3 regions of the Nonomuraea sp. NPDC050643 genome follow, and region 2 is predicted to be linked to each of the others. Evidence: riboswitches for the same ligand, from Rfam matches in the RefSeq annotation. Region 2 holds a riboswitch; each other region holds the start of a gene.
What was found. Region 2 has a riboswitch for cobalamin ahead of AB0I15_RS42015 (ribonucleoside-diphosphate reductase subunit alpha). Riboswitches for the same ligand answer to the same signal wherever they lie in the genome.
Positions count from the first base shown of each region.

Region 1: another riboswitch for cobalamin. It lies ahead of AB0I15_RS05245 (CbtB-domain containing protein); the one in region 2 lies ahead of AB0I15_RS42015 (ribonucleoside-diphosphate reductase subunit alpha).
Region 3: another riboswitch for cobalamin. It lies ahead of cobN (cobaltochelatase subunit CobN); the one in region 2 lies ahead of AB0I15_RS42015 (ribonucleoside-diphosphate reductase subunit alpha).

Region 1 covers NZ_JBFAIM010000003.1:225,354-230,922, reverse strand. The annotation lists gene AB0I15_RS05260 (LacI family DNA-binding transcriptional regulator) at 1-1,098, shown strand, start outside; gene AB0I15_RS05255 (chorismate mutase) at 1,130-1,501, opposite strand; gene AB0I15_RS05250 (4-hydroxybenzoate 3-monooxygenase) at 1,547-2,722, opposite strand; cobalamin riboswitch at 2,943-3,072, shown strand; gene AB0I15_RS05245 (CbtB-domain containing protein) at 3,105-3,296, shown strand; gene AB0I15_RS05240 (CbtA family protein) at 3,305-4,057, shown strand; gene AB0I15_RS05235 (histidine phosphatase family protein) at 4,062-4,694, shown strand; gene AB0I15_RS05230 (VWA domain-containing protein) at 4,691-5,569, shown strand, end outside.
Region 2 covers NZ_JBFAIM010000044.1:15,816-21,384, reverse strand. The annotation lists gene AB0I15_RS42020 (ribonucleotide-diphosphate reductase subunit beta) at 1-335, opposite strand, end outside; gene AB0I15_RS42015 (ribonucleoside-diphosphate reductase subunit alpha) at 346-2,508, opposite strand; cobalamin riboswitch at 2,619-2,815, opposite strand; gene AB0I15_RS42010 (tripartite tricarboxylate transporter substrate-binding protein) at 2,820-3,701, opposite strand; gene AB0I15_RS42005 (hypothetical protein) at 3,878-4,267, opposite strand; gene AB0I15_RS42000 (SAM-dependent methyltransferase) at 4,348-5,130, opposite strand; gene glmS (glutamine--fructose-6-phosphate transaminase (isomerizing)) at 5,191-5,569, opposite strand, start outside.
Region 3 covers NZ_JBFAIM010000003.1:215,910-221,478, reverse strand. The annotation lists gene cobN (cobaltochelatase subunit CobN) at 1-3,196, opposite strand, end outside; cobalamin riboswitch at 3,227-3,435, opposite strand; gene AB0I15_RS05210 (precorrin-3B synthase) at 3,448-4,662, shown strand; gene AB0I15_RS05205 (precorrin-8X methylmutase) at 4,659-5,279, shown strand; gene AB0I15_RS05200 (precorrin-2 C(20)-methyltransferase) at 5,285-5,569, shown strand, end outside.

The DNA of each region.
Region 1 (5,569 bases), on a different contig from region 2:
GAGGCCGGCGTCGGCCGCGCCACGGCGGCCCGCACACTCGGCGGCTACGGCTACGTCAGCCCCGAGCTGCGGGCGCGGGTGCTCGCGGCGGCCGAGAAGCTGGGCTACCGGGCCAACGCGCTCGCGCGGAGCATGTCCACCGGGGTGAGTCACACGCTCGGCGTGATCGTGGCCGACATCGGCAACCCGTTCTTCGCGGGGCTGCTACGGGGCATCTCCGACACCTCGCGGGAGCGGGGGTTCGACGTGATCGTGCTGAGCACGTACGAGAACCTGGGGCAGGAGGTCGCGGCCACCAACGTGCTGATCGACAAGCGCGTGGACGGCGTCATCGTGGCCTCCGCCGCCCTCGACCGCGACCAGGTCGCCCACCTCAGGGCGGCCATCGACCGGGGCATCCCCGTCGTGCTCGTCGACCGCGCGGTGGCCGCGCTCGACCTCGACGCGGTCGTCATCGACAACCGTGAGGCGGCGCGCGAGGCCGTCGAGGTGCTCGTCGCGGCCGGGCACCGGCGCATCGGGTTCGTCTGGGGGCCGCCGGTGGCGCAGGCGCCGGCCACCAGGCGCGAACTGCTGGCGGCGGCCTCCCGCAACCTCTGGACCGACGGCGAGCGGCTGCGCGGCTACCTCGACGCGCTCGACGACGCGCACATCCCGTTCGATCCCGACCTGGTGATGGTGGGGCCGAAGACCGAGCAGCGGGTGGTGGGCGAGGTGAGCCGCATGCTGGCGCTGCCCGACCGCGTCACGGCCGTGTTCTGCACCGAGACCGACGGCATGACGGGCTCACTGCGCGCCCTGCGGAAGGCCGGGCTGTCCTATCCGGACGACGTGGCGCTGATCGGGTTCGACGACAGCGCGTGGGCGGCGGTCATGGAGCCGCCGCTGACGATGATCGCGCAGCCGGTGCACGAACTGGGGGCGAAGGCCGCCGCGGTGCTGCTCGACATCCTGGGCGGGGCCGAGCCCGCCCGCGAGATGCACACGCTGCGCTCCCGCCTCATCCAGCGCTCTTCGGTGGCGCCCCCGAGGCCGGTGCCGCCGGGGCAGGAGCCCCCGGGGCAGGTGCCGTTTCCGGCGGAGAGTCGCGACCCGTAGCCGTCCGCGCGCTGTGCCTTCCTCGGGCGTGTCAGTTGGCCGCGCTGCGGCGCAGGCCCGGTCCGGCGCCCGAGTCGTTCGCGCGTGCCGCCGCGATTAACTCGTGGTGCCGGACGACCTCGGCGATGATGAAATTCAGGAATCTCTCGGCGAAGACGGGGTCGAGTTTCGACTCCTCGGCGAGACTGCGCAACCGCCGTATTTGCCGCGCCTCCCGCTCCGGATCCGCCGGGGGCAGCTCATATTCGGCCTTCAGCCGGCCGACCTCCTGGGTGCACTTGAACCGCTCCGCGAGCAGGTGGACGAGGGCGGCATCGAGATTGTCGATGCTGTCGCGCAGCCGTTGCAGCTCTCTACGGACGTACGCATCCTGGTCAGGCTGATCCGCGGAGGAGTTTCCCATAAGGGTTTTTTACCACAATGCGACAATTGCTTAGATTGTGAAAATTCAGCCGCCGGCCATCAGGTCGGCGAAGGCGCGGGCGGCGGCGCCGGAGGTGAACAGCCGGTCCAGGCGGGCTCGCGCGAGCCGGTGCCGGAACGGTCCGGCGAGCGTGGCGTCGCCGGAGTCGTGCATCATCTCGGTCATCCAGCGGGAGAACTCCTGGTGGTTCCACACCCGCTTGAGACAGGTGGCCGAGTACGCGGCCAGCGGCCCGTCGTCGCCGTCGCGCACGGCCGCGCGGAGCGCGTGAGCGAGCACGTTCGCGTCGGCGATCGCCAGGTTCATCCCCTTGCCGCCCATGGGGGTGATGATGTGGGCGGCATCGCCGACCAGGAACAGGCGGCCGTACCGCATGGGGTCGACGACGAAGCTGCGCATCTCCACCACGGCCTTCTCCGTGATCGGCCCCGTGGGCAGGCCGTCGTCGCCCAGCCGCAGGCGTAACTGGGCCCAGACGCGCTCGTCGGTCCACTCGCCGAGCGCGTCGCCCGCCGGGCACTGGAGGTAGTAACGGCTCGCCCGCGGCCCGCGCGCGAACTGCGCCGCGAACCCGGCCGCGTGGATCCCGAAGAGCGGGTGCCGTGGCGGTGGCGCGTCGGCCAGCACGGTGAACCAGCCGATGCCGTGGTCGTAGGTGTACGTGGTCAGCTCCCCGTCCGGCACGCCGGCCCGGCTGATGCCGTGGAAGCCGTCGCAGCCCGCGACGTATCCGCAGGCGATCTCGTACGCCGCGCCGCCGGGATCGCGGTAGGTGACCCTCGGCGCGCCGCCGCTCCCGACGTCGTGGGGCATCACCTCGGCCGCGTCGAACCGCAGGTCCCCGCCGCCCGCCAGGAAGGCCCCGATGAGCCGGCCCACGAGCACCTGCTGTGGCACGATCCGCCCCGTCCTGCCGCCGGCCAGGGTGGGCAGGTCGAGGAAGTGCGGCTCGCCGTCCACCCGGATCTCCAGGAGACCGTCGTGCGGCATGCCCGCCAGCACCGAGTCTCCCAGGCCCCAGTCCTCGTACACCCGCGCGCCGTCGTGCTCCAGCACGCCCGCCCGCTGCCGCTGCTCCACATAGGACCGGCTCTGCCGCTCCAGCACCACGCACGCGACCCCGGCCCGCAGGAGCAGGTTGCCCAGGGTCAGGCCGGCCGGACCGGCTCCGATGATGACGACCTCGGTGCTCTCGCTCATGCGGCACTCCTTCGCCGATCGGCCCACTGGTCGGCATCCGACACCAAGATCGACCCATCCGCAAGCCCCCGGCACAACCGCTCGCTCCGCCTGCGCCCGGCCAGACGGACCTGCGACCACGGCGGCCAGCGCTCAGCCGGGCGAGACCGGCGATGATCTCGGCCGGAATCTCTTGCGCACCGCGGAGTCCCGTCATGTGGGAGGTGTTTGACGCGAACAGGAGGAAAGGATACGTTCCGGTAGATTTCACGGTTGTCCAAGGGAAATCCGGTGAGATGCCGGTGCGGACGCGCCACTGTATCCGGGACGTAGATCCCGGGAGCCAGGTCGCTTGGAGACCGTGACCTCGCGAAATGGGACGCGTCACCCTGAGGAGGCTCGTATGAGTGGTCTGGCCACTCCTTCCACCGTCATCCCCTTCCCCCGTCTGCGTCGCTGGCTGCTGTCCGTGCCGCTGCTGCTGCTCGTCGCCTACCTGGTGCTGATGGACAACGGCGCCATCTCCCAGACCGGCGCGTTCCTGCACGAGCTGATGCACGACGGGCGTCATCTGCTCGGCGTGCCCTGCCACTAGAGCGCGGCATGGTACGCACCCTCCTGGTCAGGGGCCTGCTTCTGGGGCTGCTGGCCGGACTCATCGCGGGCGGCTTCGCCTTCGCCTTCGGGGAGCCGCGCGTGGACAGCGCGATCGCCCTGGAAGAGGCGGCCGCCGCCACAGCGCACGAAGAGGCTCCCGACCACAGCCATGGCGAGGAGGCCGAGGTCAGCAGGCCGGCGCAGAAGGCCGGGCTGTTCCTCGCCACCGGGCTCTACGGACTCGCCGTGGGCGGGATCTTCGCCCTCGTGTACGCCGGACTGCGCGGCCGGGTCGGCCCTCGTACCGACGGGCCGCTGGCCCTGGCGGCGGCGGGGACGGCGTTCGTGGCGGTCATCCTCGTACCGTTCGTGAAATATCCAGCCAACCCTCCGGCCGTCGGAGACCCCGAGACCATCAACAGCCGGACCCTGCTCTACGTGGTCATGATCCTCGTCGGCCTGGCCGCGACGGCGATCGCGGTGGCCACGGCCCGGCGCGTCACGGCGGGGCCGTGGGCGCGGTGGGTCGCGACGGCGCTGGCGTTCCTCGTGCCGGTGGTGGCGGCCTGGGCGCTGCTGCCGTCGATCAACGAGGTGCCGGACGGCTTCCCCGCCACACTCCTGTGGGAGTTCCGGCTCGCCTCGCTCGGCACGCAGCTCGTCTTCTGGGCGGCGTTCGGCGTGCTGTTCGGCTGGGTGAGCGACAGGGCGGCGCGCGCCACGGCGTCCGCTCCCGTCGGCGCCGCGCCGGGCGGCTGACCCGGTGCTGTTCGTCCGGCTCGCCACGACGCCGGGGATGCGGACCGCCTGCTTCCCCGCCGACGAGGACGCCGACCCGGCGAGCCTGTCCAGGGCCGCCGCCCTGCGCCTGCCCGCGGGCACGGCGTGGGTCGCGCCGGCCCCGGCGGCCCGGCAGACGGCCGCCGCCATGGGGCTGGAGCCGCGCGTCGTGGCGGCGCTCGCCGAGGCGGACTGCGGCCGATGGCGCGGACTGCCGTACGGGCGGGTCGCCGAGGAGGAACCGGAGGCGCTGGCGCGATGGCTGGCCGACCCGGAGGCGGCGCCACACGGCGGCGAGAGCCTGGCGGCGATGGCGGCGCGGGTGGCGGGATGGCTCGACACGATGCGTGAAAGACCCGAGGGGGTGGTCGTCTGCGACGTGGGCGTCATCCGAGCGGCACTCGCACACGCATCAACGACCACCGCCATTGCCGCCACACCACACGCCCCGAACACCACCGCCCTGACCACCACACCCCACGCGCCGGGGAGTGTTGCTTCGCTTGCGCTCCTTGGTGCCGCGCGGTTCGACCTTGCGCCCCTGTCCACCACCGAACTGACCCACGCGCGGGACGGCTGGCGGGTCGCCCACGTCAACAGGAAGGTCGTGTCTTGATCGTCACCTATCCCTTCAGCGCCGTCGTCGGGCTCGGCGACCTGAAGCTGGCCCTGGTGCTCAACGCCGTCTCCCCCAGAGTCGGCGGGGTGCTCGTACGCGGGGAGAAGGGGACGGCCAAGTCCACCATCGTGCGGGCGCTGGCGGCCCAGCTCCCGGCCGTGGACGTGGTGCCCGGCTGCCGGTTCGCGTGCGACCCGGCAGCCCCCGACCCCGGGTGCCCGGACGGCCCCCATGAGCCCGGCGCCCAGCGGTTGCGGCGCCCGGCCGCGCTGGTCGAGCTGCCGGTCGGCGCCTCGGAGGACCGCCTGGTCGGCTCGCTGGACGTGGAACGGGCACTGACCGAGGGCGTGAAGGCGTTCGAACCGGGCCTGCTGGCCGCGGCGCACCGCGGGGTCCTGTACGTGGACGAGGTCAACCTCCTCCACGACCACCTCGTGGACCTGCTGCTCGACGCGGCCGCCCTGGGCACGTGCTATGTGGAGCGGGAGTCGGTGTCGGTACGGCACGCCGCCCGCTTCCTCCTGGTGGGCACCATGAACCCCGAGGAGGGCGAGCTGCGCCCGCAGTTGCTCGACAGGTTCGGGCTGACGGTCGAGGTGAAGGCGTCGCGGGATCCCGGGGAGCGGGCGGAGGTGGTACGGCGGCGGCTGGCGTTCGAGGCCGGGCCCGAGGCGTTCGCCGATCGGTGGGCCGCGGAGGAGTCGGCGCTGGCCGGACGGATCGCGCGGGCCCGCGCCCGGGTGCCCGACGTGCGGTTGCCCGACGCGCGCCTGCGGCAGATCGCCACGGTGTGCGCGGCCTTCGAGGTGGACGGGTTGCGAGCGGACCTGGTCACGGCCAACGCCGCCATCGCGCACGCGGCCTGGCAGGGG
Region 2 (5,569 bases):
TACGTGTCCAGCAGCGTCAGGTAGAACTGCACGTGCACCGCCTCCTCGAAGAGCTGCCTGCTCAGGTAGAGGCGCGCTTCCGGGGCGTTGACGTGCTGGTAGAGGTTGAGCACGAGGTTGTTGGCCACGATGGAGTCGCCGGTGGCGAAGAAGGCGACCAGGCGGTTGATCAGGTGGCGCTCCTGCGGCGTCATCCTGGCCAGGTCGGCGAGGTCGTTGTGCAGGTCCACCTCCTCGACGGTCCAGGTGTTGCGGATGGCGGCGCGGTAGCGCTCGTAGAAGTCCGGATAGCGCATGGGCCGGAGGGTGAGGTCCATGCCGGGGTCGAGCAGCACAAGATCTCCTTTACTGGCAGGCTTCGCAGGTTTCGGGGTTCTCGAGGGAGCAGGCGACCGCCTCCGCCGAGACGGTCGCCGCCACCGTGGTCTGGGCGATGCGCGTGGCAGGGCGGGAGCGCAGGTAGTACGTGGTCTTGAGGCCCTGCTTCCAGGCGTAGGCGTACATCGACGAGAGCTTGCCGATGGTGGGGCTGGCCATGAAGAGGTTGAGCGACTGCGACTGGTCGATGTACGGCTGCCGCGCGGCCGCCAGGTCGATCAGCGCCTTCTGCGGCAGCTCCCAGGCCGTGCGGTAGAGGAGTTTGAGGTCGCCGGGGATGCCGGGCACCGTCTGCACCGAGCCGTCGGCGCGCTTGAGGTCGTCGCGAAGCTGCTGCGTCCACAGCCCGCGCGCCTGCAGGTCGGCCACCAGATAGCGGTTGACCTGGAGGAACTCGCCGGACAGGGTCTCGCGCTTGAACACGTTGGACACCTGCGGCTCGATGCACTCGTAGCAGCCGGCGATGGAGGCGATCGTCGCGGTGGGCGCGATGGCGACCATGAGCGAGTTCCGCAGGCCGGTACGGGCGATCTTGTCGCGGAGCGCGTCCCAGCGCGGCGACCCCGTCACCGGGTAGTGGTCGGGGTGCAGCACTCCCCCGGCCGCCCGCGTGTCGGCGTACGACGGGTGCCGCCCGCGCTCGACGGCCAGGTCGGCCGAGGTGTCGTACGCGGCCAGCGCGATCTCCTCGGCGATCCTGGTGGACAGCTCCAGCGCCCGCGGCGAGTCGAACGGCAGCCGCAGCGTGAAGAACACGTCCGCCAGCCCCATCACGCCGAGCCCGATCGGCCGCCAGCGCTTGTTGGCCGCCTCCGCCTCGGGCGTCGGGTAGAAGCCGAGGTCGATGGTGCGGTCGAGGAAGCGCACGGCCGTGCGGACGGTCGCGCGCAGCCGGTCCCAGTCGATCTCGCCGCCGGTCAGGTGCGCGGCCAGGTTGACCGAGCCGAGGTTGCAGACCGCGGTCTCGGCGTCGCTGGTGACCTCGAGGATCTCGGTGCACAGGTTCGACAGGTGGATGACGTTCCCGGGGCGGGCGGTCTGGTTGGAGGTGCGGTTGGCGGCGTCCTTGAACGTCATCCAGCCGTTGCCGGTCTGGGCGAGCGTGCGCATCATGCGGCCGTACAGGGTCCGGGCGGGGATCTGGCGGGTGAAACGGCCCTCGGCCTCGTACGCGCGGTACGCGGCCGTGAACGCCTCCCCGTACAGGTCGGTGAGGTCGGGCACCTCCTTCGGGTCGAACAGCGACCATGTCTCGTCCGCCTCGACGCGGCGCATGAACTCGTCGGGCACCCAGTTGGCCAGGTTCAGGTTGTGGGTGCGGCGGGCGTCCTCGCCGGTGTTGTCGCGCAGTTCGAGGAACTCCTCGATGTCGGCGTGCCAGGTCTCCAGGTAGACGCAGGCCGCGCCCTTGCGCCGCCCGCCCTGGTTGACCGCCGCCACCGACGAGTCCAGCGTGCGCAGCCAGGGCACGATGCCGTTGGAGTGGCCGTTCGTGCCCCTGATCAGGGAGCCGCGCGAGCGTACCCGGGTCCAGGAGACGCCGATGCCGCCGGCGTACTTGGACAGGCGCGCCACCTGCCCGTACCGGTCGTAGATGGCCTCCAGCTCGTCGCGCGGCGAGTCGAGCAGGAAGCACGACGACAGTTGCGGGCGGCGCGCGCCGGAGTTGAACAGGGTGGGCGAGCTGGGCAGGTACGACAGCGTGGACATGAGCGCGTACAGCTCGGCCGCCTCGGCCACCGTCTCCGACAGACCGCAGGCCACGCGGAGGAAGAAGTGCTGCGGCCGCTCCAGCACCGCCCGCGTCTCGGGGTGGCGCAGCAGGTAGCGGTCGTAGACCGTGCGCAGCCCGAAATACTCGAACCGCTCGTCCGCCTCGCCCGAGACCAGCGCGTCCAGCTCGGCGGCGTGCGCGGCGACGAACTCGGCGAGCCCGTCCTGGATGAGCCCGGCCGCGTGGGTGGCGGCGATGGACTCGGAGAACGACCGCACCCCGTGCCCGGCCGCCTCGTCGGCGATCTCCTCGGCCAGCAGCCGGGCGGCGACCCGGGAGTTGGCCGGGTCCGCGATCACCCGGGCCGCGGCCTCCTCGATGGCCAGGCGGCGGTCAACCTCAACGATCTGCGTCACGTGCTCTCTCTCCTCGCGAGCTCACTCCCCCGCGAGGGCACGCCAAGAGCACGACGGCACGGATCGGCCGCGTCGCGCCTGGCCCACCCTCGAGGCCCTGAACACTGCATGCCTGACGGCATGCCGCTGGCAGGTCTTCGGGCTCGCGGGCGTGCTCCAAGGCTCCTACTGGCCGTCGCTTCCCGGATCTCTCCAGTGCTCATGACGGCGGTCGTTCCCGCTCACCGCTGCGGGGCAGCCCCGGAATCTCACCGGGTTCCCTTTTGCTCCGCCTCCGAAAAGGCGAACCAGCGACGAGCAGGATCCTACATCTAGTGGCCGTTCCCGCAACTACCCCAGCATGTTGTGGCCTTGGTGGCGTCGATCAAGCCGAGGTCCCGCAGCACGGCGCGGGTGCGCTCGATCTCGGAGCCGAGCCAGCGGGTGAAGTCGTCGCCGGTGAGCGGGATCGGCAACCAGCCCGCGGCCCGGCAGGCCGCCTGCCACGCGTGCGAGTCCATCACCTCGTCGCACATGCGGACGGCCCGCTCGCGGCTCTCGGCGGGCATGCGGTCGGGGCCGAAGGCAGCCACCCAGTCCGCGAAGTCCACCCGTACGCCGGCCTCCAGGAGCGTCGGCGCGTCCAGGTCCGGGACCCGCTCGGCCGAGGACACCGCCAGCGCCACGACGCGGCCCCTGCCGATGTGCTCGCGCCAGTCGGCGAGCAGGCCGGCGGCGGCGGCCACCTTGCCGGCGAGCAGCGCGGTGACGGCTCCGGTGCTGGTGGGGTAGCCGGTGTAGTCGACCTGCCGGGTGTCGGCGCCGAGGCCCTTGGCGATCAGGCCGAACAGCAGGTGGTCGGGCTCGGCCTGCGGCCCGCCGGCCAGCGGCGTCTGGCCGGGCCGGGCGAGGAGCTGGGCACCGAAGTCGTCGAAGTCCCTGAGAGGCGAGCCCGCGCGCACCACCACGACCTCGATCTCGCCGCTGAGCCTGGCCAGCGGGGTGGCGGCGTCGAGCAGGGTCTGGCCGTTGTTGAGCTCGGCGGCGGCCAGCGCGGCCAGGCCGGTCACGGTGATCGTCGTGCCCGCCCCGGTGGCGAACCCGGCCGCGCGGGCCGCCCCGGCGAACGCCTCCCCCACATGAGTCCAGCGGCGCCCGCCGGGGCTGATCGAGAAGCGGAGGAGCGGCGCGGCGCCGCCGGTGACGCGTTCCATGCCGCACCCGGACGCGCACGCCGCGGCACCCGCCGCCACACCGAGCCCCCATGCCAAGAACCGCCGACGCCGCATGTGCCTACTCCCCCGAGCATCCCATTACGAGAAGTTATTGACACATTACGCGGAGTTACACATCGCCGCCTTGGACTACGATGTCGTGATTTTTCGGGTTTTTATTGGACTGCTGTGACGGTGATCGCGTTGCTCAGCCCGGACTTGTTCCCCGCCGCGTCCACCGCCAGCAGCGTGAGCGTGACGGGGCCGGGCTCGTCGGCGTACGCGAAGGCCACCGAGATGTTCGGGAATTGGGGACGGATGAAGGGGTTGATGTCGCTCTCGAACACGCCGTCGAGATACAGCTCGTACGTGATGCCGGCCTTCGGCGTGACATTGTCCGTCGAGAGCGAGTAGCTGAACATCAACTCGAGGAATGGCTGTTCGAAGACGGTCAGAAGCGTCGGGACGCTGGGCGGGGTGGTGTCCGTCGCGGCCGATGCGGGGCCGGTGAGGAGGGAGGCGCCGAGCAGGGCGCCGAAAACCAGGGCGAGCGTGCGGTGGAACATTGGCTGATTCCCATCTGCCGATGAAGACAACGACACGTGCGTGGTTCGCCTTCATCACACGTATGGAGATGGTGAATGGTTCAACCGTTCTTCTTCTTGCCGACTCCGGCCATGAGAGAAGAGGGCAACGACCAGTCGCCCACCAGCTTGGGCCGGTCGGGACGCCAGTCGGTGGCCTGGACGAGACCGGGCGGCTCGAGCGGGAAATCCCCGAAGAACGCGCGGATCTCGGCCGGGGTGCGGTCGGTGCCGCCGCCCGCCGACACGTTCCGGTACATGCCCGTGGTCCGCTCCTCGTCCTCCAGCCGGCCCATCGTCGTGGCGTGGGAGATCACCAGGAAGCTGCCCGGCGCCATCCGCTCGCGCAGCACCGCCATCGCCTGGCTCGGCCCCGCGGAGTCGGGCAGGAAGTGCAGGATCGACACCAGCAGCACCCCGACGGGCCGGTTCAGGTCCAGGAAGCCGACGGCCTGGGCCAGCACGTCGGCGGCGTCCAGCAGGTCGGCGTGGACGAAGAAGGCCCTGTCCGGGCAGGAGTGCCTGAGCAGGGCCGTGGCGTGGGCGGCGACCACCGGATCATGATCGACGTAGACCACTCTGGCATCGGGGGCCACCTCGTGCGCGCTGCCCTGGGTGGGCAGCCCGCTGCCGAGGTCGAGGAACTGGCAGACCCCGGCGCGGGTCACATAACGTACGGCACGCTGCAGGAAGGCCCGGTTCGCGCGGGCCAGCGCGACCGCCTCCGGGATCAGCTCGGCGAGCTGGTCGATGGCCTGGCGGTCGACCGCGAAGTTGTCCTTCCCGCCGAGCATGTAGTCGTACATGCGTGCGGGATTGGGCCGCTGATGGTCGAACTGCCGCACAGTATCGAATTTATGTCGTCCGCAGCGAGATAACGATAGTTTGCGCCGAATTCGAGAGAACTACTCGACCGTGACGCTCTTGGCTAGATTGCGAGGCTTGTCCACATCCCTGCCGAGAGCCACGGCCGCGTGGTACGCGAGGAGCTGCAGCGGGATCGTGAGCAGGATCGGGTCGAGCTCGATCTCGTTCTTCGGGATCACGATCACGTCGTCGGCCAGCTTGGCGTCGGGCTCGCGGTGGCCGACCATGAGCACCCGGCCGCCGCGGGCACGGATCTCGCCCAGCGTGGTGAGGTTCTTGTCGAGCAGCTCGTCGTCGGGGACGATCGCGACCGTCGGCATGTCGGGGCCGATCAGCGCGAGCGGGCCGTGCTTGAGCTCGCTGGCCGGATAGGCCTCGGCGTGCACGTACGAGATCTCCTTGAGCTTCTGCGCGCCC
Region 3 (5,569 bases), on a different contig from region 2:
CGGCGATCCGGCGGTAGGCGTCCTCCATCTGGGGCCGGGCGGCGACGCCGTCGAGGTCACGGCCGTAGGCGAAGCCGCCCCACACCGCGTACACCTCGGCCAGGTCGGCGTCGTCGCGCCAGTTGCGGCTGTCGATGAGCGGCAGCAGCCCGGCCCCGTACGCGCCCGGCGCCGAACCGAAGATCCGCATCGTCGCCTGCCTCTCGTCCCCGCCGGTGGCGGCGACGTGGGCGCGCACGTAGTTGTCCTCGTGCGGCTCCTCCAGGCCGGCCGCCAGCCGTACGGCGTCGTCGAGCATGGCCACGACGTGCGGGAAGGCGTCGCGGAAGAACCCGCTGATGCGTACCGTCACGTCGATCCTGGGCCGGCCGAGCTCCGCGAGCGGGATCGGCTCCAGGCGGGTGACGCGCCGCGAGGCCTCGTCCCACTCGGGACGGACGCCGAGCAGGGCCAGCACCTCGGCCACGTCGTCGCCCGCCGTCCGCATGGCGCTGGTGCCCCAGACCGACAGTCCCACCGAACGCGGCCACTCCCCGGTGTCGGCGCGGTAGCGCTCCAGCAGCGACTCCGCCATCGCGTGCCCGGTCTCCCACGCCAGCCGGCTCGGCACGGCGCGCGGGTCGACGGAGTAGAAGTTACGGCCGGTCGGCAGCACGTTGACCAGCCCGCGCAACGGGGACCCGCTCGGCCCGGCGGGCACGTAGCCCCCGTCGAGCGCGTGCAGGATGTGATCGAGCTCGTCGGTGGTACGGGCCAGCCGCGGCACCACCTCGGCGGCGGCGAACCCGAGCACCCGAGCGACGAGCGCCACCCGCTCCCGCGCGGCCAAAACACCAGAACCCTCCGGTCCGGCGCTCTCCACCGCCTCGATCCCGCCGAGAACGGCTCCGGCCACCGCCTCGTGCCCGCCGACGACAGCCCCGCCCGCTGTCTCGAACCCGGCGTCCGCGACCTCATCCGCCGTGGCGAGTACGGCGCGGGCGACCTCGTCCGCCGCCTCCACCGCCCAGCCGTGTTCCTCCATGCCCGCCACCAGCGCACGCGCCGTGGCCTCGGCCCGGTCCACGGCGCCCAGCCCGGCCGTGCCGTCCTCGGCCAGGCCGAGGGCCTCGCGCAGGCCGGGCAGCGTCTCGCGCCCCGACCACATCTGCCGCGCCCGCAGCACCGCGAGCACCAGATCCACCCGCCCCTCGCCCTCGGGCGCCTGGCCGAGCACGTGCAGGCCGTCACGGATCTGCGCGTCCTTGATCTCGCACAGCCACCCGTCCACGTGCAGCAGGAAGTCGTCGAACTCGGTGTCGTGCGGCCGGTCCGCCAGCCCCAGGTCGTGGTCGAGCCGGGCGGCCTGGATCAGCGTCCAGATCTGCGCCCTGATCGCGGGCAGCTTGGCCGGGTCCATGGCGGCGATCGTGGCGTGCTCGTCCATGAGCTGCTCGAGCCGGGCGACGTCGCCGTAGGTGTCGGCGCGGGCCATGGGCGGCACCAGGTGGTCCACCAGCACGGCGTGCGCCCGCCGCTTGGCCTGCGTGCCCTCTCCTGGGTCGTTGACCAGGAACGGGTAGACCAGCGGCAGGTCACCGATGGCGGCGTCGGTGCCGCACGCGGCCGACATGCCCGCCGACTTGCCCGGCAGCCACTCCAGGTTGCCGTGCTTGCCCACGTGCACCATCGCGTTCGCGCCGAACTCGGCCGACAGCCAGCGGTAGGCGGCCAGGTAGTGGTGGCTGGGCGGCAGGTCGGGGTCGTGGTAGATGGCGATCGGGTTCTCCCCGAAACCGCGCGGCGGCTGGACCATCACCACCAGGTTCCCGGCCCGCAGCGCGGCCAGCACGATGTCGCCCTCGTGCACGAACAGCTCGCCGGGCGGCGGCCCCCAGTGCCGCTCCATCTCCTCGCGCAGCCCGGCGGGCAACGTGCGGTACCAGCGCTCGTAGGAGGCGGCCGAGATGCGTACCGGGTTGCCCGCGAGGTGCTCCTCGGTCAGCCAGTCCTGGTCCTGCCCGCCGGCGGCGATGAGCGCGTGGATGAGCGCGTCGCCGTCCTGCTCGGCCACGCCGGGGAAGCCCTCGCCCAGGTCGTAGCCGGCCTCGGCGAGCCGGGCCAGCAGCCGTACGGTGCTGGCCGGGGTGTCCAGGCCGACCGCGTTGCCCACCCGGGAGTGCTTGGTCGGGTACGCCGACAGCATCACCACCAGCCGCCGCTCGCCGGGCGGGGTGTGCCGCAGCAGGCCGTGCCGTACGGCGATGCCCGCCACGCGCGCGGCCCGCTCGGCGTCGGCGACGTACACGGTCAGCCCGTCCTCGTCGATCTCCTTGAACGAGAACGGCACCGTGATGATCCGCCCGTCGAACTCGGGGATCGCCACCTGCGAGGCCGCGTCCAGCGGGGAGAGGCCGTCGTCGTTCTCCTCCCACGCCTGCTTCGAGGTCGTCAGGCAGAGCCCCTGGAGGATCGGCACGTCCAGGGCCGCCAGGGCGCCCACGTCCCACGCCTCGTCGTCGCCGCCCGCACCGGCCGTGGCCGGTCGGGAACCGCCCGCCGCCAGCACGGTGACCACCAGCGCGTCGGCCGCGCGCAGGGTTTCGAGCAGCTCGGGCTCGGCCGTGCGCAGGGACGAGCAGAACACCGGCAGCGCCTGCCCGCCCGCCGCCTCGACGGCCGCGCACAGTGTCTCGACGAAGGAGGTGTTGCCCGCCATGTGATGCGCCCGGTAGTAGAGCACGCCCACCACGGGCCCGCCGCGCGTACCGGCTGCCCGCTCCAGCCGCCCCCACGAGGGCGCGGGGACCGGCGGCGCGAACCCATGACCGGTCAGCAGCACGGTGTCGGACAGGAACGCGTGCAACTCGGCCAGATTCCCGGGCCCGCCGTGCGCCAGATAGGCGTGGGACTCGGCACAGACCCCGCCGGCGACCGTGGACAACTCCATCAGCTCCGCGTCCGGCGCCTGCTCGCCGCCGAGCACCACCACCGGCCGCGACCCGGCCAGCAGCGCGTCCAGCCCTTCTTCCCAGGCGCGGCGTCCACCGAGCAGGCGTAGGACGACCAGATCGACGTCTTCGAGCAGGCCGGGCAGATCCTCGGCCGCCAGCCGGGCGGGGTTGCCCAGCCGGTAGCCCGCGCCGCTGGCGCGGGCGCTCAGCAGGTCGGTGTCGGAGGTGGAAAGCAGCAGGACGGTACGGCTGTCGCCAGGCACGGCGCAATCCTCCCTGGGGGTCCTCGCCCCGGTCGCGGGTGTCACGACGGCAGGAGTCTCCTGGCTCCCGGATCGGCACTCACCCCGGCCTTCCCACCCGTCTCCGGGCAGTGGCCTGCGGTGGGGTTCGCTCCCCGGTCACAGTGGCGGGACCGCGCCGGATTCGCACCGGCTTCCTCCCTTTGCCATCGCCTACCGAGGAGCCTACGACAGGGGAGGCCGCCATCAGAACAGGCGTTACCATCCTTTTCGTGTCCATAGCCGACTTTCCCGGACGTGTACGCCCTGACGCCTGTCCGGGAGCGCTACAGGTACACCAGGCCGCCGACGGCCCCCTGGCCCGCGTCCGCCTGCCCGGCGGCGCGATCTCCCCGGCCCGGCTACTCGAACTGGCGGCGTGCGCGGCGGAGCTCGGGACGGGGGTGATCGAGCTGACCTCCCGGGCGAACGTCCAGGTACGCGGCCTGCGCTCCCCTGCCGCCTTCGCCGCCCGCATCGCGGCGGCGGGCCTCCTGCCGTCACCCTCCCATGAGCGGGTCCGCAACATCGTCGCCTCACCACTGGGCGGACGGGCGATCATGGCCCTGGTCGAGGCCCTCGACCACGAGCTGTGCGCCCGGCCCCGGCTGGCCGGGCTGCCGGGTCGCTTCCTGTTCGCCCTGGACGACGGGACGGGCGACATGACGGCGCTGAACGCGGACGTCACCCACCTGAACGGCCGGTTGCTGCTGGCGGGCGCGGACTCCGGCCTCGCCCTGACCCCCGAGTCGGTGGTGCCCACCATGCTCGCGTCCGCCGAAGCCTTCCTCGACGAACGAGCCGCTCAAAGCGCCGAACCGACGAACGCCCGGCCGCCCGGCCTCGCGACAGCGGGCGATCAGCCGGGCGATCAGGAAAAAGGCCAGTCGGGCGGGCCCGCGCCGGCCGCCGCCTGGCGTATCGGTGAGTTGCCCGACGGGCCGGCCCGCATCGCCGCCCGCCTGGGCGGCGCCACCACCACCGGCAGCCCCCTGTCCCCTGCCGTCCCCCACCGCCCAGGATGCACCGCCCAGCGGGACGGCCGCGTGGCCCTGGAGGTCCTGGCCCCGCTCGGCCGCCTGACCCCCGCCCAGGCCAGGACCCTCGCGGCGGCCGGGCCCGTGCGGCTGACGCCCTGGCGCAGTGTCGTGGTGCCGGATCTGCCGGCGGACCAGGTCGACGACGTGGCGCGGCGGCTGGAGGAGGCCGGGCTGAGCGCCGATCCGCGGTCCCCGTGGGCGGGGGTGACGGCCTGCACCGGGCGGCCGGGGTGCGCGAAGTCGCTCGCCGACGTCCAGGCCGACGCCCGCCGCTGGGTGGCGAGCCTGACCGGCCCCCGCCCCACCCCGACCCACTGGGCGGGATGCGAGCGACGCTGCGGGCTCCCGCCCGGCGAGGTCACCCAGATGGTCGCCACCGGCGACGGATACCAGGAAAGGCAGCAGTGACCGACTACCTTCGCGACGGCGCCGAGATCTACCGGCGCTCGTTCGCGACCATCCGCGCCGAGACCGACCTCACCGCCCTGCCACCCGACGTGGCCCAGGTCGCGGTACGGATGATCCACGCCTGCGGCATGACCGACCTCGTCAGGGACCTGGCCTGGTCCCCCCAGGTGGTCCGGCGGGCCCGGGAGGCCCTGCGCCGGGGCGCGCCCGTGCTGTGCGACGCGCAGATGGTCGCCTCCGGTGTGACCAGGCGCCGCCTGCCCGCCGCCAACGAGGTGATCTGCACGCTGTCCGACCCCGGCGTGCCGGAGCTGGCGGAGCGGCTCGGCACGACGCGCAGCGCCGCCGCGCTCGAGCTGTGGCGCGACCGGCTGGACGGCTCGGTGGTGGCCGTCGGCAACGCCCCGACCGCTCTGTTCCGGCTGCTCGAACTGGTCGCCGAGGGCGCCGGCCGGCCCGCGGCGGTGCTCGGCGTCCCCGTCGGCTTCATCGGCGCGGAGGAGTCCAAGCGGGCGCTCGCCGGCAGCGACCTCGAGTATCTGGTGGTGCACGGCCGGCGCGGCGGCAGTGCGATGACGGCGGCGGCGATCAACGCCATCGCGAGTGAGGCGGAGTGAGGACGATGACGGGACGGCTGTACGGCGTGGGCCTCGGCCCCGGCGACCCGGAGCTGGTCACGGTCAAGACCGCCAGGCTGATCGGCGAGGCCGACGTGATCGCGTATCACGCCGCCAGGCACGGCCGGAGCATCGCGCGCTCGATCGCGCTGCCGTACATGCGGGAGGGGCAGATCGAGGAGCTGCTGCTCTACCCGCTGACCACGGAGACGACCGACCACCCCGGCGGCTACCAGGGCGCGCTCGACGACTTCTACGCCGACTGCGCCGAGCGGCTGGCCGCCCACCTG